DNA from 3 places in the Shewanella sp. UCD-FRSSP16_17 genome. Region 3 is predicted to be linked to each of the others. Evidence: predicted binding sites of a transcription regulator. Region 3 holds the regulator's gene; each other region holds the start of a gene.

Region 1 (8,331 bases), on a different contig from region 3:
CTTCACTTGCATTTCGTATTGACGCTGGATATCAATTAACGCCACCATTTCTGAAACAGCGTTAACATTACTGCCTTCAACAGCCCCTGTTTCGATATTCACATTAGGATCGTTCGGCGCATTTAAGCCCGAAGTCAGCCTAAATAACCCATCTTCACCACGCATCATTTCTTCATTTGATGGATTAACTAATTTAATTCGGGCCACTTCTTCAACCACATCCGCAGTTGCGCCCTGAGGTCTTACAGAAATAATGCCATCAGGCGAGATTTGAACTTTGTCGATTGGTAGTGGCAAAACTATCGGTCCAGCCTCTCCCATAACAGGGTTGCCTCGACCATTAGTTAATAAGCCTGTACTGTCAAAACTTAGACTACCGGAGCGGGTATACGCTTCGCCGCCATCAGCACCTTGCACTGCAATCCAACCTTTATCTTTAATCGCAATGTCTAAATCACGACCCGTAGTTTTAATTGGGCCTGAACTAAAATTTTGCCCAGGGCTTTCAGTCATAGAAAAGACACGTGTCGGTAAGCCTTCCCCAAATGCTTGCATAGAGCGAGCTTGAGCCAAATCAGCTTTAAAACCATCGGTATTCGCATTGGCTAAATTATTGGCACGAACAGCCAAAGCATTCATATTTTGCTTTGCCCCACTCATGGCAACATACAGTAATTTGTCCATCTGCCGCTCCGTCAAACTTTTTACATAACTAAAGATATAACTAGAACTAGCAATGAGTGTGCCAATATATAAATTGTGAATAGAGAATGGCTAACTAAATGAAATGTATTTGAAAAGCAGGAAGTGAAAAGAAAAACAATAAGAGGCAAAAAACGAAAAGGCAAAGAGTTGCCGTTGCGGCAACTCTTTGTCAAAACAAGTCAAACTTATCGAATTTGAAGAATCGACTGATTTAACGTGTTATTCACTTCAAGTGTACGAGAGTTCGCTTGGAAGTTACGTTGTGCAGAAATCAAATCCACTAACTCAGTGGTCAAATCAACGTTAGATTGTTCAAGTGCTGATGAACGAATACTACCAAAGGTACCACTATTTGCTTCACCTGCTAGCGCTGAACCAGAATCTAAGCTGGCTTTCCAAGAAGTATTACCCACTTGGGTTAAACCTTGCTCGTTAGCAAAACGAACCAAAGCAACTCGAGCTAATGGTTCAGTCGAACCGTTACTGTAACTTGCTGTCACTAAGCCATCTTCGCCAATACCTACGTTAGTCAAACGACCGACGGTTGTACCATCTTGAGTTAACTCAGTCACTTCAAATGGAGATGCATATTGAGTTGGGTTATTAAATCCAACGGTGACTTTTTGACTGCCATCAGCGCCAGGGCCTAATACGTTAGCACCATTAACACCCAGCTCAACAGTTTCAACCACCGCAGGATCTGAGCCTGTATATGCGCCCGCATCATTGAACTTTAATACCGAGCCTTTCCAACCTGATGCATTTTCAGCAAACCTTGTCGTATCAGCAACACCGTCACCAGTCGTATCAGCGCCGTATGAACCACCATTTGCTTGGTCAATATCAACTTGTTTGCCATCTACAGCATAGAATGCAACCCAATTACTTTCACCGGTATAAGCCCCTTCTGTCGGCTTAACAAAATAGGTGGTCATAATGTGCGATTCACCAAGTGAGTCATAAATCGTCACTGAAGTCGATTTATTAAACGTGTCAGGATCGTTGGGATCAAAGTTAGCAGGATCTAATGGCGTTTCACCCACATCAAGGTTCATTTGTAGGCCAATATTCTCAGTTTTTACTGGGCTACCTGCCGTATCAGGGATCTTAATTGGTTGAGTCGTCGTTAAACTAACCGAGGTAGAGTTACCGTCAGCATCGACTGGGAACCCTTGTAAATAGTTACCAGCTGAATCAGTCATGTAACTTTCTGAGTTAACTTTAAATGCGCCAGCACGAGTGAATGCGTGATCTTGAACTCCCACACCTGATGATGTCACAAAGAAACCACCGCCACTTATCGCCATATCTAAAGAGTTACTAGTAAACTGTAAACTGCCTTGCTGAAATTGCTGTGCAACCTGTGTCGTTGTCGCACCGCCACCGACAGCAGTTTTGCTGTTTGAGAAAATTGAATTAGCATATACGTCAGCAAACTCGGCACGAGATTCTTTAAAGCCTACGGTGTTAACGTTAGCAATGTTATTCGCAGTGGTATTGAGATCTTTTTGAGCTGCAGAAATACCACTCAAAGCAATGTTAAACGACATAATTCACCCCTTTCCTACTCATTCTGTTTGTTTTACTGACTGCCACAGCTGCCAGCTTTAAATTTGATAAGCTAATTAACTTTCAGTGACAGCTAAGACATCTGACAACTGAATACCACCAATACCACGTAGGTTTAATATTGCCCCTGTTGTGGTGTTACCCAGTGACACGCTCGTCACATGCGCATAGGTCGATACTGCTAAATCTTCTGATTTTCCATCAATTTTGCCGTTCGCTTTTATCGCGTAATTGCCTTCAGGAGCTGGGTCGCCATTTTTATCTAGCCCATCCCATGACACATCAATGTTACCGCCAGCAGAGCCGTCAACTTCAAAGGTTTTAATAACTTGGCCACTTTCATCTTCAATACTGACTGTTATCGTATCGATAGAAGTTGGTGTACTTATCACGCCATTGACTTCTGGACTATCTGACGATATGTGCCCCGTATCAGACGGAATTAACACTTTACGGCCTACTAAACTTGAAGCCTGCAGCGCCTGACTCGAACTCGTTAAGTTATTTAAGTTGAGAATTTCTTCATTCAACTTGGCAATACCGTCAACGGTTGAGAATGATGCCATTTGCGAAATCATTTGATCGTTTTCAACAGGCTTAAATGGATCTTGCATTGATAACTGTTGACTCAATAAAGCAAAGAAATCTGATTGAGTCAGTTCCTGGCTATTAGGTTCAGGTGTTTCTGGCTCTCCTTGTAAGGCCACACTGTCTAAAAATGCATTCCCCGTACTGGCTGTTTCTTGTGTATTGGATGCAATACCAGTACTACTAGCAGATTGAGTCTGTGGTAAAGACTGACTGCTGTAAGGATTAATGAGGCTCATCTTTTACCCCCCACAAAATTCATATTACTTACCCATACGAAGTGTTTGTTGCAGCATAGATTTTGCCGCATCAGCCACTTGGACATTCATTTGATAAGAACGAGATGCTGAAATCATATCCGCCATCTCTTCCATCACATTGACATTCGGTTTGTAAATAAAGCCGTCACCATCAGCCATAGGATGATCAGGAGAAAACTCCTTTAATAACGGTTTATCACTTTCAACAATGCCCTTAACACTGACACTGTGAGAACTATTTTGCTCATGGCTTGCTTTGGCCATTTCGGCTTCAAAAATCGGGTGACGAGCCTTATAAGTTTGATCAACACTACTGGAAACTGAATCAGCATTGGCAATGTTACTGGCGGTAGTATTAAGTCGCACTGATTGTGCTGACATACCAGAACCCGACACATTAAAAATATTAAATAGACTCATGATTAATCACCTCTAATAGCTTTACGCATGCCTGAGAACTTGCTTTCAAGAAAACCCAGTGACATTTGATATTCCAAGGAATTCTGCATAAAGGCCGCTTGTTCTTGTTGAGAATCAACGGTGTTGCCATCACCTGTATCTGGTTGATTAGGCACTCTAAACTTTACGTTTTCCTGGCTTAACGCTTTCAAGTCGAAATGTTTGTCAGTTGTTTGACTCATCTGTAATCCACTTTGCTTAGCGCGTGCGCTGTTCATTGCAGCAGCAAAGTCGACATCTCGAGCTTTATAACCTGGCGTATTAGCATTGGCGATGTTGCTGGATAGCACTTCAGCCCGTTGTGCACGTATGCCCAAAGAGTATTGATGTATACCTAAACCATTTTCAAAATTAATCGCCATAAAATTGCCTCCACCAGCTAACTGACAGAATTAAAGCAAAGCTTATGCCAAAAAAATTAGATTATTAGAAATGAAATGATAAAAATGAAAATGCCAACGAATGCTGGCATTAATAAATAAAAATATTCAACTATTACAATAGATTATAGTTAACTCTTCTTCTGGTAATATATACCAGGGTTGCACCTAACCATATTGAACTCGTCCGTTAATCCCGAGATAGACTCTGACGCCCCTAAAAACAAAATACCGTTAGGGTTTAAAGCGGCAGCAAATTGCCGCAATATTTTTGCTTTTGCCTCTGGGGCAAAATAAATCAGAACATTACGGCAAAAAATAATATCAAACTTTCCTAAAAGGCTATAACTTTCAAGAAGATTGTGTGCCCTAAAGTTTACCAAACGCTTTACATTATCTTTTACTTTCATGTTACCGGAAGGCAAAGGATCAAAAAATTGGCGCTTACGCTCAGGTGATAACCCTCTAGCGAGGGCTAAACTATCGTATTCAGCATTTTTACAACGCTCAAGCATTGACGGAGATAAATCTGTCGCTTGAATGGTTGCATTACCCGGTAATGCGCCTGGTTTACGTTGCTGGTATTCCAAAATCGTCATCGCAAGCGAATAAGGCTCTTGGCCTGAAGAACAAGCAGCAGACCAAATTTTTAACGGTCTTCCTAAGCGACTGTATTCAGGTAATAACGCATTATTGAGCAACTCGAACGGATATTTGTCCCTAAACCACAAGGTCTCATTCGTTGTCATTGCATCAATGACTTCCGCCCTTAAATGCCTTTCCGTTGGCTTCATCGACCTTTTAACCACTTCTGATAATGACGGCAAATCATATTTACCCATCAAAGGAGCTAATCGGCTTCTTACTAAATATTGCTTGTTGTCACCTAATACAATGCCGCTGTGCTGTTCTAAAAAGAGCTTAAACTGATTATATTCTGCTTCAGCGAGTGATTTATTCGTCACATTTACATCCTATTATAAGAAATGACACTAGCGTCACTTCAGAGTGAACAGGTTACTTTTATTAACTTATCACGACTATCGACAAGCACAACGTATTGCTCACAATAACTGTCTGACTATCTATTTAATCATAGTCAGACTTATCAATATTGCTTATAAAATTAGGTGTTTATTTACAGCAGATGCTAATTCATCTGGATTAAACTTGGCGATAAAGTCATTGGCACCCACTTTCTCAACCATTGCTTGGTTAAATACACCACTAAGGGATGTATGAAGTACCACTTTAATGTCTTTCAACTTAGGATCGTCTCTAATTTCAGCCGTTAAGGTATAACCATCCATTTCTGGCATTTCGATATCCGAAATAATCAAAGGTATTTCTTCAGCAACATTATCCATCTCAGTCGCAATCGCTTTAAGCTTTTCTAGCGCATCTTTACCATCAATGGCGGTATCAATTTGCAAATTAAGCGACTCAAGCGAACGAATAATTTGTTTACGGGCCACTGCAGAATCATCAATGACCATGATGTGATAATGCTGGTCACGATCAATGGTTAACGCTTCATTAGCTTCTTCACTGATTTCAGTCTTAACAGGTGATATTTCGTCTAAGATTTTTTCAACATCTAAAATCTCAACCAATTCACCTTCGATTTCAGTTACCGCAGTTAAATAAGAGTTACGCCCAGCCCCTTGTGGTGGTGGCATAATCGATTCCCAGTTCATATTGATAATACGTTCAACTGAACTGACTAGGAACCCTTGAATACTTCGGTTGTATTCTGCAATGATAATAAAACAATTCTCTGTCGATGTAAGAGGACGCCCACCTGTTGCAGCACTCAAATCAATCACAGAGATGGTTGAACCACGGATATGGGCAATACCTTTAATCAGCGGACTCAAACGAGGTAATGTCGTTAACGGAGGACATTGCAGCACTTCTTTTACTTTAAATACATTAATGCCAAAACGCTGACGTCCATTCAACTTAAATAGTAACAACTCTAATCTGTTTTGACCTACAAGCTGCGTACGTTTATTAACTGACTCAAGAATACTCGACATAACCCTGCCTTGTTTTATTTATACTGCCCCTAAGGACTTTATTACTTATGACTTAAAGCGACCATAAGCCATATTTGTCAAATTGTAGCATACGCTGCAATTATTTATGTCGCGATGACTATCGCATTTAGGTAATAGGCATACTTATTGCTTATTTAAACCGTATCGGTGCTTTCAAGCCAAAAAAGTCAAACTTATGACGCTTTATTTGCCCGATAACCATTTATCCAAAATCAAAGCGTTGTTAGCTTAACTTAAAAGTATAGAGGTATTCTGGCCACCACCGCTAGAAACAAGATATGAAGAAAAACACATTACTGTTATTGCTCATTCTTTGCATTCATTTACCGGTTTTTGCCAGTGAACAAAGCACTATTACCTATACTTTATCGACCATCACCGAGCTAGCTAAAGAGACAGTTGCAAAAAAAATTGCAACCAGTCCAAATGCCAACCCCAATGCGAAAGTGAATATCATTCCCCAAAGCTTAGAAGGAAGGTTAACGCCACCCGCTTGTTACCCTCCTCTTTCTGTTGCTATGGCAAGCGACCGACCGATTAACCGAACCAATACCGTTAAAATTAGCTGCATCAGCCCAGACTACGATTACCCTTGGCAAATGTACTTATCGGTTAAAGTCGAAGTCATGTATCCCGTCGTCACCGCAATTGGCATCATTGAAAAAGGTGAGCTCATCACTCCTGAAGCCATCGAAATTAATTACGTTGACCAACACAGTATCCGAGGACAGTTTTTCTCAAACACAAGCAACATAATCGGCACCCGCTCTAAAAGACGTGTCGCAGCGAAAGCCCCATTGCTGAATAATAACCTATGTTTTGTCTGTAAGGGGGATTCGGTATCCATTTACGCAAAAACAAATAGCTTTGAAATAAAAACAGCTGGTGAAGCATTAAGAGATGGCAATATAGGCGATGCAATAAGAGTCAGAAATGCCAACTCAAACAGACGATTAGATGTCATTGTCACAGGAGTTGGCGAAGTTGAAGTTAGGATGTAAAATATTCCTAAAGTTTTTTCCACCAGGGTCGATAGCCTGTTAGGAAAACCATAAATTACGCTGGAGCCTAAAATGGCAATTGATATTAACAATCTTAAAACAGCATCACACACTCAGTTGCGTACTAATCGTGACTCAGGTGCTGCCCCAAAAGCTGCCGAGTCAGCTGGGCAACAGGCCGCACCTATTAAAAGTGATTCGGTCAGCATTACCTCGCAAGCACAGCAGCTGCAAGGAGCCCAAACTAACATGGCATCTTTACCTGAAATTGATCAAAGCAAAGTTGATGCAATAAAGTCAGCCATTTCAGAGGGACGTTATAAAGTCGACCCTGAAAAATTAGCGGCGAATATTGCAAGCTTTGAAGCTGACATGAGCGGACTAAATTTCGACCAAGAGTAGCGTCATACCTGCTCTTGGATAAACAATCATCATCGCATTACGCCTTGTCGTTATGATGTGGGTTTTTATAAAGAGTAAATTATGAATGAATTACTACAGCTGTTATCTTTTCAGCACGGCACTTTGTCGTCGCTGAAAAAACTTGTATCTGCAGAAAAGCAAGCCTTAGCAGATCAAGATGCCGACACCTTGTTAGCACTTGCACGCGAAAAAGTGGCGTGTTTGAATACGCTTCAACAAAATGATGAGAAATTAGCTAATCATCCTGATAAATCTTTGCTCAATTCAGAGCCTAAACTCATTGAGAAAGTCGCTGAAGCTAAAACCATTCTCGAAGAGTGTAAAGACATCAATAATCAAAATGCTAGCTTAATCGAACTGAATATCGCGAGCTTAAACCGCTTTTCTCAAGCCATGCAAATGAGTAGAAATGCCACCAGTTTAACTTATAACGACAAAGGCCGAACGTCGACAATTTCATCTTTAGGCCAAAACCTAAAAGCCTAAGTTAAGCTAATATCAATTTAAGCCATGTAGACAGTTCATCCTAGGTCAACTGCAATTTCTCCAATGGCAAAACATCATCGTTAATGACAAACATAAAAAAACCGCCTTTATTGGCGGTTTTTTTATGTTTGTCGGAATTTACATTAAAAGTATGTCACTTCTTTTACACGACGGGGGCGGTTTTGTTGCTGATAAAGATCCCACACCTGAGCAAAATCCAGCTCTAACTCGGTCACATACATATCCCCCGCAGGATAGCTTTTTACGACTTTCGCCCCTTTAATCATTCCTGACACATTGGCAGAAACGGTTTCGTTATTGAGCATCCAGTCGCTCATTTGGCTATGAGCATCAATCTGTTGACCATATACCTGCTCGGCTAATTCTCGATATGCCGCGA
Region 2 (8,331 bases), on a different contig from region 3:
GCCAACATGCAAGCCCCAGGTGGGTGGACGAGGATAATAATAGCGGCCCCAATAAGGTGGGTAATACCAGCCCGTACCGTAAATTGGTACGCCATAGTATGGATACGACCACATATAACCTGGGGTATATCCAACATACACCACCTCTGGGGTTGAATCATAAACTTGCACATAGGTCGTGTTATAAACAGGTGAGCTAGCCGGTATTTGCGCGATTTCTTCATTCGGGATCTCATCAGCAACAATCCACGGACCTTTAGCCGTTTTTGATGTAAACCACACACCATTATCAACGGCGTAATACACCTTATTAATCAACAAGACTTGGGTAGAGGTATTCACAGCATAAGAAACGGCTGTGCCAGTTACAGCTTCAAACTTAGGTTCGCCGTCATATTCGACTTCTAGCTTGGCTTCATCACGTTTAATGGCTGCAGTTTGTGGAATTTGCGCATCGAGCATCGCTTGATTAGCTTCATCAGTGCCAGCAACTGATACTCTCAAGCCACCAATATCAGACTCAGGTGGAATATCATTAAAGCTTTCAGGTAACTTATCACCTCTCACAAAGGCCCAAGGACCAGCTTGTTTTTTCGACTTAAACCAGCGTCCAGAAAGCAAAACATACATGTCGCCTGAACTGGTTTCTCTAATCCACGGTGTTTCGGTATTACTAACGTACAATAACTTACCATCAATCAGACTCAGCCATTTAGGGGCACCATCTGTCGAAACTAACTCAGTTGGTTCATCAGAAGTAATAATGTGCGGCGCATTAGCCGTACTTTTAGCTGGCTCGTCATCTTCGGTATTAACCATACTGACCAAGTCTTCAGGTGGATAAAGAGTGACTTGCCAAGGCCCCATTGGATCGTCCGCAACGTACCAATAAGTCCCACTGCTCAAGTACAGTTTTTTAGACTTTTTATCTCTAGCCACTGCGAATGGCGTATTCAGTATTCGCTCGTAATCACTATTGTCGATATCACGGAATTGAGGTTCGCCATCATAAGACAGCAACACACTCAGCCTTGAGCTGAAAATAATTTCTGGCGCGTCATTTTTAATATTATCTAAACTGCGTTTAACTTGGTCTGCAGTTTCTAAACTGGCAGAAAGGCGTGCCATTGAGATTTCAAAGCTGGTGCTCGCTAATGCTTCAGATACCGTATCGGTAAAGGTTTGCTGATCTTCTTCAGTTGATGACGGCCAGCGGACTTCAGTCACCTGAATATTACGCACAGTGGTGACATCGTCATTAGTATCGATTCTGGCACTAAACCAAAAAGCGCCAAATACTGGGTCTGCTTGATCTTTCACTTCAAACGACATAGCAGCACGACTTTGCAATACATTGCCATTAAGAGACTCTGGTTGTGGCTGATATACCACTAACGTACCTAGCTTAGTTTCGACTTCTTGAGGCCATTCGAGAGCCATTGCAGAAAAGGATGAAAGACAACACACTAAAATACACATTAATTTGATAAACACTCTTGGTAGTTTTTCTTTCATAACAATTCCTTGGCGATGCTTCTATACCTTTAACGCTAGCATAATTGAAGAAATTTTAAACAATCTTTATCTTTTTTTTACGTTAGAGATTGAAATAATAAAGCTGTAACAAAAAAGCCCTTGATGATTATCATCAAGGGCTTCGAATTTAGCCGATGGCCAATTTACATGAGCGTTAAGCTAAGGCTTATAAGCTGTAGTAAAGTTGGAATTCCATTGGGTGAGTAGTACGAGATACTTGCTCACATTCTTCAGACTTAAGTGCAATGTAAGACTCGATAAAGTCTTTACTGAATACATCACCTTTAGTTAAGAATTCGTGGTCAGCTGCTAAGTTTTCAAGAGCATTCTCTAGAGACGTTGCAACTTGTGGGATCTCAGCCGCTTCTTCAGCAGGTAGGTCATATAGATCTTTATCCATTGCTTCACCTGGGTGAATCTTGTTTTGGATACCGTCAAGACCAGCCATTAGCAATGCAGAGAATGCTAAGTATGGGTTAGCGGTTGGATCTGGGAAACGTGTTTCAATACGACGAGCTTTCGGGCTTGGTACCACTGGGATACGGATTGAAGCACTACGGTTACGAGCAGAATATGCAAGCATTACAGGCGCTTCGAAATGTGGAACAAGACGCTTGTATGAGTTAGTACTTGGGTTAGTGAATGCATTCAATGCACGAGCGTGCTTGATGATACCACCAATGTAGTAAAGTGCAGTTTCACTTAAACCTGCATATTTATCGCCAGAGAATAAGTTAACGCCATCTTTAGCTAAAGATTGGTGAACGTGCATACCACTACCGTTATCACCAACAATTGGCTTAGGCATGAATGTCGCAGTTTTACCGTATGCATGAGCAGTGTTATGAACAACATACTTCATAATTTGGATTTCATCAGCTTTGTTTGAAAGCGTGTTGAAACGTGTCGCAATTTCGTTTTGACCCGCTGTAGCAACTTCGTGGTGATGCGCTTCAACTACTTGACCTAATTCTTCAAGAATTAGACACATTGCACTACGAATGTCTTGTGATGAATCAACTGGTGCAACTGGGAAGTAACCACCTTTAACGAATGGACGGTGACCCGTGTTACCATCTTCGTAGCTAGTACCTGAGTTCCATGCCGCTTCTTTCGCGTCAACTTTTACGAAAGTACCTGACATGTCAGTACCAAACTTAACGTCGTCAAATAAGAAGAACTCTGGCTCTGGACCAATTAAAACTGTGTCAGCAATACCGGTAGATTTTAAGTACTCTTCTGCTTTCTTAGCGATTGAACGTGGGTCACGCTCATAACCTGTCATAGTAGAAGGTTCTAAAATGTCACAACGAATAAGACCAGTCACTTCTTCAGTAAACGGATCAAGTAAGAAAGAAGAAGGATCTGGCATCAATACCATGTCAGATTCGTTAATACCTTTCCAACCGTTGATAGATGAACCATCGAACATTTTGCCATCTTCAAAGAAATCTTCGTTTACTTGATGAGAAGGAATAGAGACGTGCTGCTCTTTACCTTTAGTGTCTGTAAAACGTAAATCTACGAACTTAACTTCTAGTTCTTCAATTTGTTTTAATATTGATTCAACTGACATTCTTAAGCCTCCGGTAGGGTAAAGGGTTGTCCCTTAATATAATCTTGTTATTCGTCAGACAAACTATCTGCTTTGCGAATTTGTTCAATTAAAAGCTATTTCCATGCCAGAAAGGTAAGTGATTGATTTAAAGCTTAATAAAAAAATCACTAGCCATAGAAAAAGCCATATTGCACAAATACGGTGCACCACTATGATCACAATTGGTGCAAAAGTCCATTTCGGTGCAGGGTTTTTAGCGCATGAATTGATCTAGTTCATTAAAGCGTCATTTTATTGCGGCAGTATGATCCTTTTTCGTTTTTATCTTCTATCTTTAGTGTTTAATTTTTTATTAAAAACGACCTGTTCAAAAATAATCCTATCTACTCGGCGCTCGGTGGAGTAGAATGGCACGCTTTTTTATAGTGGCTATACTTATCAGCCCTATAAACTCCTATTTTTTATTTGATGGTATAGAGGTTTTATCCGTGTTAGAGAATTTACGTAACATCGCCATTATTGCTCACGTTGACCATGGCAAAACGACCTTGGTAGACAAGCTATTGGCTCAGTCAGGCACCCTTGAAAGTCGAGGCGAAGCCGCAGAACGTGTAATGGATTCTAACGATCTTGAAAAAGAACGTGGTATCACCATTCTGGCAAAAAACACTGCCATCAAATGGAACGACTACCGTATTAACATCGTAGACACTCCTGGTCACGCCGATTTCGGTGGTGAAGTAGAACGTGTTCTATCTATGGTAGATTCAGTTTTATTATTAGTAGACGCAGTTGACGGCCCAATGCCTCAAACTCGCTTTGTTACTAAAAAGGCATTCGCACAAGGCCTTAAGCCAATCGTTGTTATCAACAAGATTGACCGCCCAGGTGCACGTCCTGATTGGGTTATCGACCAAGTATTCGACTTATTCGACAACTTAGGTGCAACTGACGAACAGTTAGATTTCCCTATCGTTTATGCTTCTGCATTAAACGGTTTCGCGACGCTTGATCCTGAAGAAACAAGCGAAGACATGACACCGCTTTTCCAAGCGATTGTTGAGAAGGTTTCTTCTCCTGATGCGGATGCTGAAGGTGAGTTCCAAATGCAAATCTCTCAACTTGATTACAACTCATACGTAGGTGTTATCGGTGTTGGTCGTATTAAGCGTGGTAGTGTTAAAACTAACCAGCAAGTCACAATCGTTGATGCTGAAGGTAAAACTCGTAACGGTAAAATGGGCCAAGTATTAGGTTACATGGGTCTAGACCGTCACGAAGTTGCTGAAGCCAACGCCGGCGATATCGTTGCGATTACCGGTTTAGGTAACTTACAGATTTCTGACACTGTTTGTGGTGTTAACCAAGTTGAAGCATTACCTGCATTATCAGTTGATGAGCCAACGTTAACAATGACTTTCCAAGTGAACACTTCTCCGTTCGCAGGTAAAGAAGGTAAGTACGTTACTTCACGTAATATCCTTGAGCGTCTAGAACAAGAACTCGTCCACAACGTTGCACTACGTGTTGAAGAAACTGATTCTCCAGATCGTTTCCGTGTTTCTGGTCGTGGTGAGCTTCACCTTTCGATCTTAATTGAAAACATGCGTCGTGAAGGTTACGAATTAGCAGTATCTCGTCCAGAAGTTATCACCAAAGAAATCGACGGTGAGATGTGCGAGCCATTCGAAACATTAACTGTTGACGTTGAAGAAGAGCACCAAGGCACCGTAATTGAAAAATTAGGTATGCGTAAAGGTGACATGAAAGATCTACAACTAGATGGTAAAGGTCGTGTACGTATCGACTTCATCATTCCTAGCCGTGGCTTAATCGGTTTCCAAACTGAGTTCATGACTGCAACTTCTGGTACAGGTCTTATCTACCATTCATTCGACCATTACGGTCCAGTGAAAGGCGGTGATATCGGTCAACGTGCTAACGGTGTATTGATTTCTAATGCAACAGGTAAAGCCCTAACATTCGCATTATTCGGTTTACAAGACCGTGGTCGTCTATTAATCGGTCACGCTGCAGAAGTTTACGAAGGTCAAGTGATTGGTATTCATTCACGTTCTAACGACTTAACTGTTAACTGTCTGAAAGGTAAGCAGCTAACCAACATGCGTGCATCAGGTACAGATGAAGCACAAGTGTTAACTCCGCACATCCAAATGACACTTGAGCAAGCACTTGAGTTCATCGATGATGATGAGTTAGTTGAAGTAACACCTGAAAATATTCGTGTTCGTAAGCGTCATTTAACAGAAAATGACCGTAAGCGTGCTAGCCGCTCAGGTAGCTAAGTTTAGCTAACGTAATTTGAATATGAAAACCCGCTCAGGCGGGTTTTTTATTGCCTGTAATTCTAATAAGTACCAGTACAGCAAATAAAAAACTGATTTCATCTAACCTATAACCTAACAGTCTTTATATTCACTTTAAACGAATATATATTCACCCCTACTTATTATCTCTTAGGTTGGAATATCGCAAAATGTCTGTGATTCAAAATGTTAACGTGGCTAATCAAGCCAATATTTACTTTGATGGTAAAGTCATCAGCCGCACAATTCATTTTACTGATGGTAGTCATCAAACCCTTGGGGTTGTGCTACCTGGTGAATATAACTTTGATACCAGCCAAGCTGAAATCATGAACATCACTTCTGGTAAGTTTGAGGTGTTATTACCTCATGCCACAGATTGGACAACCGTCAAAGCAGGCGAATTATTTGAATTAGATGCCAATGTTAACTTTAAAATTCGCACTAACGAAATCAGTGAATATCGCTGCCAGTACAAGTAATTAGCGTCAGCAGTTCATCAGTAATTGCTGATTTTATGTTAAAAAGAAGCTAGTATTAATGTGTTGAACGCCAAAGGTGAAGGAATCCCACATGCGCTTAGTCTTAATCATTAGTCTCATTTTAACCAGTATTGTCCTCTCAAGCAGCCATGCAACGGTTTATCGCTGGGTAGATGAGAATGGTAAAGTCCACTACAGCGACGAGCCAAGGGAAAATGCCGAAACAGTAGAGCTCAATCAAAATACGCAAAATAGCATTTCTGTTCGTGTTCCTGCCGAAGTGGATTCCAATACAAAACCAGCTGAAGCGGTTACCTACAGGGTGAGAATCGTTAATCCCACTCAAGAAGAAACCATCAGAAGTAACCAAGGAAACTTCACTGTTGTCGCCAGTGCGGCGCCAGAACTACCCAATGGTTATTTACTTGCACTGTATATTGACGACATTCTTTATGGTCAGCCTCAATCCAGTGCAATCTTCAATGTCACTGAAGTAAATCGCGGTGAACATAATCTTGTCGTTAAGATTTTGACCCAAAACGGCAAAGTCCTTGCATCAAGTTCTGCTAGAAAGATATTTCTACATCAGGCTTCCATTCTTAATAAACCTAGACCAACACCTAGGACTGAATAAAAATATTGTTTTTCATATAGATAGAGAAACAATATTAAAAGATTATTAAATTGATTGTCGATGTAGAATAAGTTGCTTAGTGCACCATACTGGTGCAACATGGTGGTGCAACTTCAATATGCAGGACAATTGATGGATACAAATAATCTGCTGAATCATTTAGTTACCGCTGTTCTTGTTATCGATAGCAAGCTGATGCCTCATTATGCCAATGCGGCAGCTGAGCAGTTGTTAGGGATCAGTGTAAATAAATTGCGAGAACAGCGTTTGCCTGAACTCTATCAGTTTATGGGAGTAGAATCTGAACTCTTAATTGATTCGGTAAAAGCCAGCCAAGGGATTACAGTTAATACTGCTGCGTTAATAACCCTTGACGGTGTGCACCACATTATTGATATCACCTTGATCCCCATGGAGCATGAAGATGACTTAAGTCTGCTCGAGCTAAGACAAGTCGATCAGCAACATCGTATCCACCAGCAACTAAACTTAGATGCCCAACAACAAGCTGCGCAATTCTTAGTGCGCAACCTTGCCCATGAAATTAAAAACCCATTAGGCGGCCTCAGAGGTGCAGCCCAGTTACTTTCACGTGAGTTAGCTGAGCCGCAATTAAAAGAGTTCACCGATCTAATTATTGAGCAAGCCGATAGGCTAAGAAACTTGGTTGATAAGCTATTGGGACCACAGCGTCCTACCCAGCATACCGAACACAATATCCACCAAGTAGTGCAAAAAGTCTTAAAACTGATTGAGTTAACCCTACCGGATAATGTCACGTTAGCGCGAGATTACGATCCATCCATTCCCGATATGAATATGGATCCTGATCAACTGCAACAAGCCGTGCTTAACATAGTACAAAATGCCACTCAGGCGCTTGAGAAAACCGGTGGCGAAATACTCATTAGAAGTAGAACCCAGCATCAAGTCACTATTGGCACTCAAAGGTTCAAATTAGTATTGGCGCTATCGATTATTGATAACGGACCTGGGATCCCGGCAGAACTACTGGATACATTGTTTTATCCAATGGTAACAGGCAGAGAGGACGGCTCAGGTTTAGGCTTATCGATTGCGCATAATATTGCACGATTACATGGAGGTCGCATTGATTGCGTATCGGCACCAGGGCACACAGAATTCACCATTATCCTGCCATTACAATAACATGCCATTGATGGCTATTGAGGAAGTAACATGAGTATAAGCGAACAAGTTTGGATCCTCGACGATGATAGTTCTATTCGCTGGGTATTAGAAAGAGCCCTACTGGGTGCCAAGATTTCTACTGCCAGCTTCGCTGCGGCCGAATCATTATGGCAAGCATTAGAAATCTCACAGCCTATTGTGATTGTGTCAGATATCCGCATGCCTGGAACTGATGGCTTAACCTTGCTTGATCGCTTACAAATGCACTACCCGCATATTCCAGTCATTATCATGACGGCGCACTCTGATTTAGACAGTGCCGTCAGCGCTTACCAAGCGGGGGCATTTGAGTATTTACCAAAACCATTTGATATTGATGAAGCCATTGCGTTAGTGGAACGTGCACTGACTCATGCAACCGAACAAGTCCCTCCGCCAGCTGAAGAACCCGAAGTGGTGAAAACCCCTGAGATCATTGGCGAAGCACCTTCAATGCAGGAGGTATTCCGTGCGATTGGTCGCCTATCTCGTTCATCCATTAGTGTATTAATTAATGGTCAATCTGGTACTGGTAAAGAACTGGTTGCTGGCGCACTGCATAAACACAGCCCTCGTAAAGATAGCCCTTTTATCGCATTGAAC
Region 3 (8,331 bases):
AAGTGGTGATTTATTGGTAAATTTAATTTACCAGACTTTTTGAGCGTCATTTCTAGTGACATTAACGGTAAACCATTATCACTTAATCAGTATGAATGAGGAGTGTTACAGTGAGTCGTTTATGATTTAGAAGGATTAAAAAATCCATGCCGTTTGGCATGGATTTAGTGAGATGCGAAGGTCGGGTATCGACTACATTAAGAAGATCGTCGCTAAACCTAAAAAGGCAAATAGGCCGATGACGTCGGTTACTGTGGTAAGCACCATACCACCTGCTAATGCAGGATCGATGTTCAACTTTTTCAGTAAGAGTGGGATACTGGCGCCTGCAAGACCTGCAACAGTCATATTGATTAGCATGGCGCCACCAATCAAACCACCTAAGGCCATATCGTCTTTCCACAGCCAAACGGCAAAAAATACCAACACTGACCACATGATGCCGTTAAGGAAACCAATGGCTAACTCTTTGCCTATTAACCAGCGAGAGTTACTTTGACCAATATGCCCAAGGGCAATACCACGAATGACCAAAGCTAATGTCTGGTTACCTGCAACGCCGCCCATGCTCGGAACAATGGTCATTAAAATGGCAATAGTGGCAAACTGCTCAAGGGTACCTTCAAACATGTTACTGACAGAGGCAGCAAGTAAAGCGGCAAATAAATTGATTGTTAACCACAAAGAACGTCGGAAGGTACTTTTCATGACGGGACCGAATGTGTCCTCGTCATCATCCATCCCCGCCATCCCCATCATGGAGTGCTCGGCATCTTCACGGATAACATCGACGACGTCATCAATGGTAATACGGCCTAATAACTTCTGCTGTTCATCAACGACAGGGGCTGAAATCCAGTCATGACGTTCGAATAACTGTGCCACTTCATTATCTGGCATATCAACAGGGATACTTTCAAGCTCCGGATCCATGATGCTGCGGATCGTTTCGCTAGGGTTACAGGTTAATAGATCGGCTAAACGGACCCCGCCAAGTACATGGTCGTTTTTGTCGACCACATAGAGTGTATCTGTCGTATCGGGTAAATTGCCTCGTTGGCGTAAGTAACGCAGTACCACATCAATATTCACGTCAGGACGCAAAGTCACGGTATCGGTATTCATGATACTGCCGGCAGTATCTTCAGGGTAGGATAACGCTTGTTCAACTCGGTGACGGTCTTGGCTACTCATCGATTGCAGTACTTTCTTATACACTGCATCTGGCAAGCTACGTAAAATATAAGCCAGGTCATCGGTGTCCATTCCTGATGTGGCTTGCGCAACTTTTTCAGGTGTCATGCCACTGATAAGCGAATCTTTTAACTCTTCACCGAGTTCTTCAAGAATTTCACCGGCTTGCTCTTGGTCGATAAGTTGCCACAAAACTTGGCGTGTTTTAGGGGGAGATGACTCAAGAATGAGGGCGACATCAGAAGCGGCCATATCATGCAGCATATTGCGCACATGCACAAACATACCACTACCAAGTGCTTGGGTGAGCTGATTTAGGCGCTGTTCTGTAAGTTCGCTATCTATCACTTCGATACTCATTCGCCACTCCTCAAAAATTCGATTGCTAATATTAACTTAACAGTGTGTAAAGGGAGAAGCAGTTTCTAATATGGCGTTGATTGCTGTATAAAAAATAAGCAGGTTATGGTGTGGGTCATGAGATTATTATAGTTAACTATCACTGTTTGTTGTTGATAATTTGCCGTTGATTGTTTTAATGCGCTTTGAGCAGCGCAAAAGCTTAGTTTAAGCGTATTCCCGAGTAGGATATGAGGTTAATAAAGCATGGCTGTTAGCGGTTTAAAGTCGTAAATTTCAATGTTTTGCTAGTAAGTGATAACTAGCAACGAGTTGGCCTGAAAGCGTTAAATCATATAAAAGGATTAGCTTTCTTCGTCAAATTTGTCGTTAATCAGTTGGCAAACCGCATCTAGTGCTTGCTGCGCATCAGGGCCTTCAGCCTGAACAGTAATCACTTTCCCTATACCACTTTCTAGCATTAACAACCCTAACACACTCGCAGCGCTGGCTTGTTTGTCACCTTGAATCAAGGTAATGCTGGCTTTAAATTCCGTAGCCAATATAGCTAATTTTGTTGCCGCTCGAGCATGAAGCCCAAGTTTATTACTGATGGTGATTTCTCTGGAGATATTCATCGTCACAGGTTTAGCTCTCGGTGACGAGCGCTAACTTGGTGTTTACTGTTACTGAAGCGCTGTGTGAGTTGATCTGCAATATAAACCGAGCGATGCTGTCCACCTGTGCAGCCAATCGCGATGGTAAGGTAACTGCGATTATTGCGCTCAAGGTGCGGCATCCAAGTATCAAATAAATTCTCAATCTGCCAGATGAACTTATTGACTAGGGGTTGTCTGCCTAAGAATTCTTGTACTGGTTGATCAAGACCCGTTAATGGTCTTAACTCTGGCTCCCAATGTGGGTTTGGCAAAAAGCGGACATCAAACATAAAGTCGGCTTCAGTAGGCATACCGTGCTTGAATCCAAATGATTCAAAGTGAATGACTAATTCTTTATCAACACTGCCCATAAGAATTTGTCGGACTTGATCGCTCAAATCGTAAATATTCAGCTGAGATGTGTCGATGTAGTGATCAACCATTTTGGCGATTGGCTCGAGCAATCGACCTTCAAGTTGAATCGCTTCTTGTAATGAGATTTGATTTTTTGACAGCGGGTGTAATCGACGTGTTTCACTGTATCGTTTAAGCAGTACTTGATCATTGGCATTTAAAAATAAACTAATGATCGTGGTATCGTCGGACAACAAAGCGATTTGCTGCTCTAATACTTTGCCTTGCTCTTCGATATTACGCACATCAACACTGATGGCGACAAGTTCGTTATTTCCTTTTAGCTGCTCTAGTAGGCTGCCAATCAGTGGGAGAGGCAGGTTATCAACACAGTAATAACCTAAATCCTCTAACACTCTTAAAGCAACTGACTTACCTGAGCCCGATCGTCCTGATACGATGACAAGTTTCATGCAGTAATAACCTGATACAGTTCTGTAGCGTCATGACTCTTTCGAAGTCTTTTAAGGATGAGTTTATCGCTTAATTTCTCAGCCATACTTGATAACGTGCTTAAGTGTTGCTGACATTGCTCAGAAGGAACCAATAAGGCAAATAAAATGTCTACTGGCTTCTTATCAATAGCATCAAAGTCGATAGCTTCTTCACATTTGATCAAAATAGCGATCGGCGATTCAATGTCGTCTAAACGCCCATGTGGAATCGCAATGCCATTGCCGATACCTGTGCTACCCATTTTTTCACGTGCTATTAAACTTTCGAAAATAGCTTGTGAAGATAGAGTAGGGTACTGGTCAGCCATTAAATTGCTGATAAGTTCCAGTACCTTTTTCTTACTGCCCGGAGTGGCACAGGTAGTGCACGCCGGCTGCAGGATGGTGCGAAGTTCCATCGTTAGTGTTTAATTAACTTCTCTTTGTGTTTAATTACCTGACGGTCTAATTTGTCTATCAGGGCGTCAATTGCGACATACATATCTGCGTTTTGAGATACGGCAAAAACTTCACCTCCTTTGAGGTGCAATTTAGCTTCGGCAATCTGTTGTAACTTTTGTACATTGAGCACAACGTGAACATTATTGATCTGTTCGAAGTGACGTTCAAGCTTTGAAAACTTAGTTTGCACATACTCACGTAAAGATTGAGTAATTTCGATATGGTGTCCAGTCAGGTTAATTTGCATAGATCATCCTCCAATAACAAAGGCTTATAAGCTTTTGCGTTGGTTTGAGGGAGGGATGAGCATTGCTTCACGATATTTGGCGATCGTACGCCGAGCAACATTGATCCCTTGTTCTGCCAGTAGCGTCGCCATTTTACTATCGCTAAGTGGCTTTTTCTGGTTTTCTGCGGCGACCAGCTTTTTGATAAAGGCTCTGATTGCTGTAGAAGAACACTCTCCGCCATCATCGGTACTTACGTGGCTAGAGAAGAAGTATTTTAGTTCAAAAAGGCCGCGAGGGGTGTGCATATATTTTTGAGTTGTAACCCGTGAGATGGTCGATTCATGCATCTCTACCGCTTCGGCAATATCATTTAATACCATAGGCTTCATGGCTTCTTCGCCGAACTCAAAGAAACCTTGCTGGAATTGAACAATACAATTTGCCACTTTTAACAGGGTTTCATTGCGGCTTTCAATACTTTTAATAAACCATTTGGCTTCTTGTAAGTGACCGCGAATGAATTGGCTGTCAGCTTGATTGGCTGAGCCTTTTGCCATGGCCGCATATTGCTGATTTACGCCTATTTTAGGCATATTATCTGGGTTTAATTCAACGACCCAACGGCCATTCTTTTTAAACACTGTGACATCTGGGATGACGTACTCATCTTTGATTGGAGTAATTTGTAACCCTGGGCGAGGGTTCAGTGTTTGGATAAATTGAATCGCTTCGCGTAAATCATCTTCTTTAAGCTTGGTTTTACGCATTAGTAATCTGAAATCACGGCCTGCTATTAAATCTAGGTGTTCAGATATCAGTAATTTTACATTTTCTATGCAAGGGATTTCGCTTGGGTATTGTCCCAATTGAATCATCAAACATTCGCTTAAATTTCTTGCAGCGACACCCACTGGATCAAAATGTTGTACACGCTTTAATACGGCTTCAACCTCATCAAGTTCAATATCCTCAAGACCGAGTGCATCGAGAATATCTTCTGTTGATTGGGTTAAGTAACCTCTATCATCAATTGCGTCGATGATGGCTGTCGCAATGGCGAGGTCATTTTCAGAAAATGGGGTTAAGTTTTTTTGCCATTCTAAATGTTCGTACAAACCTTCAGTCGTTTCACCTTGAAATGGCATATCGTCATCACGGCTTACAGCGCCAGAACCTGAGTTAGGAGAGGCGGTGTAGACTTCATCCCAAGTGGTATCCATTGGTAAGTCTTCAGGCATGGACTCTTTCGTAAGTGACTCTGTGGTATCGACTGATGAGGTGTCTTTTTCTACGCTGACTTGGCTGTTATCGCTAAAATCGGTGTCAGTTTGCTGAGCATTGTCTTTGACTGGTTCTTTTGCTTTGGCAAACTCATCCTCAAGCTCAAGAAGAGGATTTGAGTCAAGTGCTTGCTGAATTTCTTGCTGTAGCTCCAAAGAGGAAAGTTGCAATAAGCGAATGGCTTGTTGCAACTGCGGGGTCATTGTCAGGTGTTGACCCATTTTAAGTTGGAGTGAGGCTTTCATTTACCGCTTATCCCTAATTGAATTTCATCATCGCGACTACAATGTTATGGGTCTAGCACTTTTGTAAGTGTTAGCTAGACTTTAACCGAACTTGGGTTCTACTTTGCCAAAAATTAGCGTTACGTTTTGAGTCTAGTGTATAACGCTAAAAAGTGGGACTGGTTGGCCGCGAAAATGCCATGCTTGTACACTAAAGAATGCTAACTATAGCTTGAATTGCTCACCTAAGTATACTGACCTGACTTGCTGATTGTCTAAGATCTCAGCAGGCGTACCTTCAGCAATTAAATCTCCGTGGCTGACAATATACGCACGCTCACATACATCAAGTGTTTCACGGACATTATGGTCGGTAATCAATACGCCAAGACCACGATTTTTTAGTTGTTGAATAATTTTCTTAATATCTATCACAGAGATAGGATCAACACCCGCAAATGGTTCATCTAATAAAATAAACTTAGGATTGGCGGCTAAAGCGCGTGCTATTTCTACACGTCGACGTTCACCACCTGATAGAGCCATACCTTGGCTGTCACGAATATGGGTAATATTGAACTCTTCTAATAAGTGCTCTAACTCTTCGATTCGTTGCTCACTCGATAAGGTTTTACGGGTTTGCAGCACTGCCATGATGTTATCGTGCACAGTGAGTTTTCTAAAAATACTGGCTTCTTGAGGTAAGTAACCAATACCTTTACGAGCACGTAAATGCATTGGGTCTGCAGTCAAGTCGTCAGAATCAATCAAAATACGACCTTTATCGCTTTTGACTAAGCCAACAACCATATAAAAGGTTGTGGTTTTACCTGCACCATTTGGCCCTAAAAGACCAACAATCTGACCCGTTTTAACGGTTAGGCTAACGTTTTTGACAACTTGGCGGCTTTTATAGCTTTTTGCTAAGTTCTCAGCTGTTAAGGTAATTTGTGTCATTATTGCTTTTGCTCTGCCGCAGGGGTCGTTATGTCTGCATTGGTTGAGTTTTGAATATCAGATTCTTGAGGGGTGACTGATTCAAGGAGGGCATCAGTGTTAGTTTCAACAGCATTTGCCTCAGGAGTCACTGTTTGATTCTCAGTTACATTGTTAGATGCATTGTCAGTCGTATCAGCATCTGGGTTATCAAGCGAATCATTATTTTCTAACGGCGCTTCGTCTGAGTTATCAAGTTCTTCGTTTTCTTTATTCAAGTCAGGGTAATTTTCTGGCTGAAAAATTGTGATAACTCTGTCTTTTCCTTCACCTGTGCTTTCAGCGATCAGTTGCTGTTTATCAATATTATAGCTAATGAGATTGCCAGTAACCTGACTGCCTGCTTGGTCAAGTTTTGCATTGCCTTTTAAGGTTAAAATACTGGTCGAAAGCTCATATTTTATTTCGTTTGCACTTGCGGTACCGATACGGCCATCATCGAGTTCTTGTGAGAATGTGGCTGGATTACCTGTCGCAATCATGGTTTTTTTGCCACCCGATTCTTCACTGAATGCACGTAATTGATCGGCATTAATATTAATGGTGCCTTGCGTCACATTCACTGGGCCGAAGAAAATCACTTGGTTGTTTTTAATATCTGCTTTTTGGCTGACGGCAGCAACTTTAAGCTCTTGTTGTAAATCACCTTCTTTGGCATGAACGCCGGTGACTGTCACTAAGCTCAATCCCATTAGGCTCATACCCAGAATACTTTTTCTAATAAAGTCTGTTTTCATAAGCTTATTGAGTGAAAATGTCAGTGTTTTACTTTGCTTCATATGTTCCTTCTACCTGACTTAAAAGCTCTAACTCTTCGGCATTTAAATCAGCATAAAGGCCTAAGCCTTGTATTTTAAAATCTTGTCCTGAGACATTAATCTGTCGATCAGACGTCATGATCATGGTATTTAAATCTAACGCAAGCATACTTGTGGTTAGCGATTGTACTGGTTCATTGATGTTTATTGCATCAATAATAACATTTTTTTCTAGCACCACTTTACCAGTTTCTTTATTAAGCTTGCCTAATTCAGCGGTTAATTGCCACTCAGCTTCGCCGTTTTCTGGATAGATAAGGTATACAGGCTCAGTGAATAGGGTTTCATTGGTTTGCTGAAAGTGTTCCATGTGTTTTGCTGACACCCGGCTTTGTACTAATCCTTGCTCGTTAAATTCTGTGCTTCGTAAGTCATTAGCGATGAATTCTGGACGCGCGGGATCGGGAAGCTTATTGGCTTCCATTTGACTACGCTTCACTTGCACTTGCCAGTATAAAACTAATGCTGCACCAAAGAAGCCGAGAATAGCGAGGGTGGTACGGCTCATATACTCATTCCGTGGGCTGTTTCGAATTTGTCTTGGCTAACAAGCAGTAAATCAGTTAACTCACGTAAAGCGCCGTTACCGCCATTAATGCGAGTGATCATTTGGCAATGTTGTTTTACGTATGGGTGACCATCTGCTACGCAAACAGCTAAGCCCACTTCTTTCATAACGGGTAAATCAACCATGTCATCACCGATATAGGCAACTTCATCTGGCGTTACATTATAAATACTGAGTAACTCTTTAAATGGTGTGAGCTTATCGTCTACCCCTTGATAGATATGGCTAACACCTAGCGCCGTCATTCGATTTTCGACAATGGCAGACTTTCGGCCTGTGATAACGGCAACACTGATACCGCTAGTTAAAATCGATCGAATACCGTAACCATCACGGGTATGGAAAGCTTTCAACTCTTCGCCTGCGTTACTTAAATATATACGCCCGTCAGAAAAGACCCCATCAACATCACAGATCAGGAGTTTGATTTTTTTAGCGCGTTGCCAAATATCGTCTGATACAGGGCCATATAATCCTTGATGAACTTGACTATTCGACATATTAAATGACTCCTGCTTTTACCATATCAAGCATATTAAGTGCGCCAATTGGGCGTTGATTTTCATCAACAACAATTAAGCCGTTGATACTTTTTTCATCCATCACTTGTAAGGCCTGTGCTGCTAAAATATCAGCTCTGATGGTAATGCAATTAGGGGTCATCACTTGTGAGATTGGCGTGGTGCGTAAATTGACTTCGGCATCAATCACT

Evidence for each region. The regulator sigma-54, encoded in region 3, starts transcription at its own class of promoters, with help from an activator protein. The targets are predictions, from matches to a motif close to GTTGGCACGNNNNTNGNNT.
Region 1: the regulator sigma-54 is predicted to act here: its motif matches at 6,135-6,153, upstream of flgA (flagellar basal body P-ring formation chaperone FlgA).
Region 2: the regulator sigma-54 is predicted to act here: its motif matches at 3,205-3,223, upstream of glnA (glutamate--ammonia ligase).

The regions. Positions count from the first base shown of each region.
Region 1 covers NZ_LZFV01000002.1:161,346-169,676, forward strand. Annotated here, with positions in the region: gene flgF (flagellar basal-body rod protein FlgF) at 1-684, opposite strand, end outside; gene flgE (flagellar hook protein FlgE) at 891-2,255, opposite strand; gene flgD (flagellar hook assembly protein FlgD) at 2,331-3,101, opposite strand; gene flgC (flagellar basal body rod protein FlgC) at 3,126-3,542, opposite strand; gene flgB (flagellar basal body rod protein FlgB) at 3,545-3,943, opposite strand; gene A9267_RS05625 (CheR family methyltransferase) at 4,093-4,926, opposite strand; gene A9267_RS05630 (chemotaxis protein CheV) at 5,080-6,000, opposite strand; gene flgA (flagellar basal body P-ring formation chaperone FlgA) at 6,300-7,022, shown strand; gene flgM (flagellar biosynthesis anti-sigma factor FlgM) at 7,095-7,424, shown strand; gene A9267_RS05645 (flagella synthesis protein FlgN) at 7,506-7,931, shown strand; gene A9267_RS05650 (LPP20 family lipoprotein) at 8,075-8,331, opposite strand, start outside.
Region 2 covers NZ_LZFV01000046.1:140,017-148,347, forward strand. Annotated here, with positions in the region: gene A9267_RS17750 (carbohydrate-binding family V/XII) at 1-1,515, opposite strand, end outside; gene glnA (glutamate--ammonia ligase) at 1,703-3,112, opposite strand; gene typA (translational GTPase TypA) at 3,583-5,400, shown strand; gene ppnP (pyrimidine/purine nucleoside phosphorylase) at 5,592-5,903, shown strand; gene A9267_RS17770 (DUF4124 domain-containing protein) at 5,995-6,537, shown strand; gene glnL (nitrogen regulation protein NR(II)) at 6,670-7,707, shown strand; gene glnG (nitrogen regulation protein NR(I)) at 7,738-8,331, shown strand, end outside.
Region 3 covers NZ_LZFV01000024.1:202,119-210,449, forward strand. Annotated here, with positions in the region: gene mgtE (magnesium transporter) at 193-1,554, opposite strand; gene A9267_RS12330 (HPr family phosphocarrier protein) at 1,899-2,171, opposite strand; gene rapZ (RNase adapter RapZ) at 2,174-3,019, opposite strand; gene ptsN (PTS IIA-like nitrogen regulatory protein PtsN) at 3,016-3,459, opposite strand; gene hpf (ribosome hibernation promoting factor) at 3,462-3,749, opposite strand; gene A9267_RS12350 (RNA polymerase factor sigma-54) at 3,774-5,258, opposite strand; gene lptB (LPS export ABC transporter ATP-binding protein) at 5,463-6,194, opposite strand; partial or broken gene lptA (lipopolysaccharide transport periplasmic protein LptA) at 6,389-6,934, opposite strand; gene lptC (LPS export ABC transporter periplasmic protein LptC) at 6,999-7,559, opposite strand; gene kdsC (3-deoxy-manno-octulosonate-8-phosphatase KdsC) at 7,556-8,119, opposite strand; gene A9267_RS12375 (KpsF/GutQ family sugar-phosphate isomerase) at 8,121-8,331, opposite strand, start outside.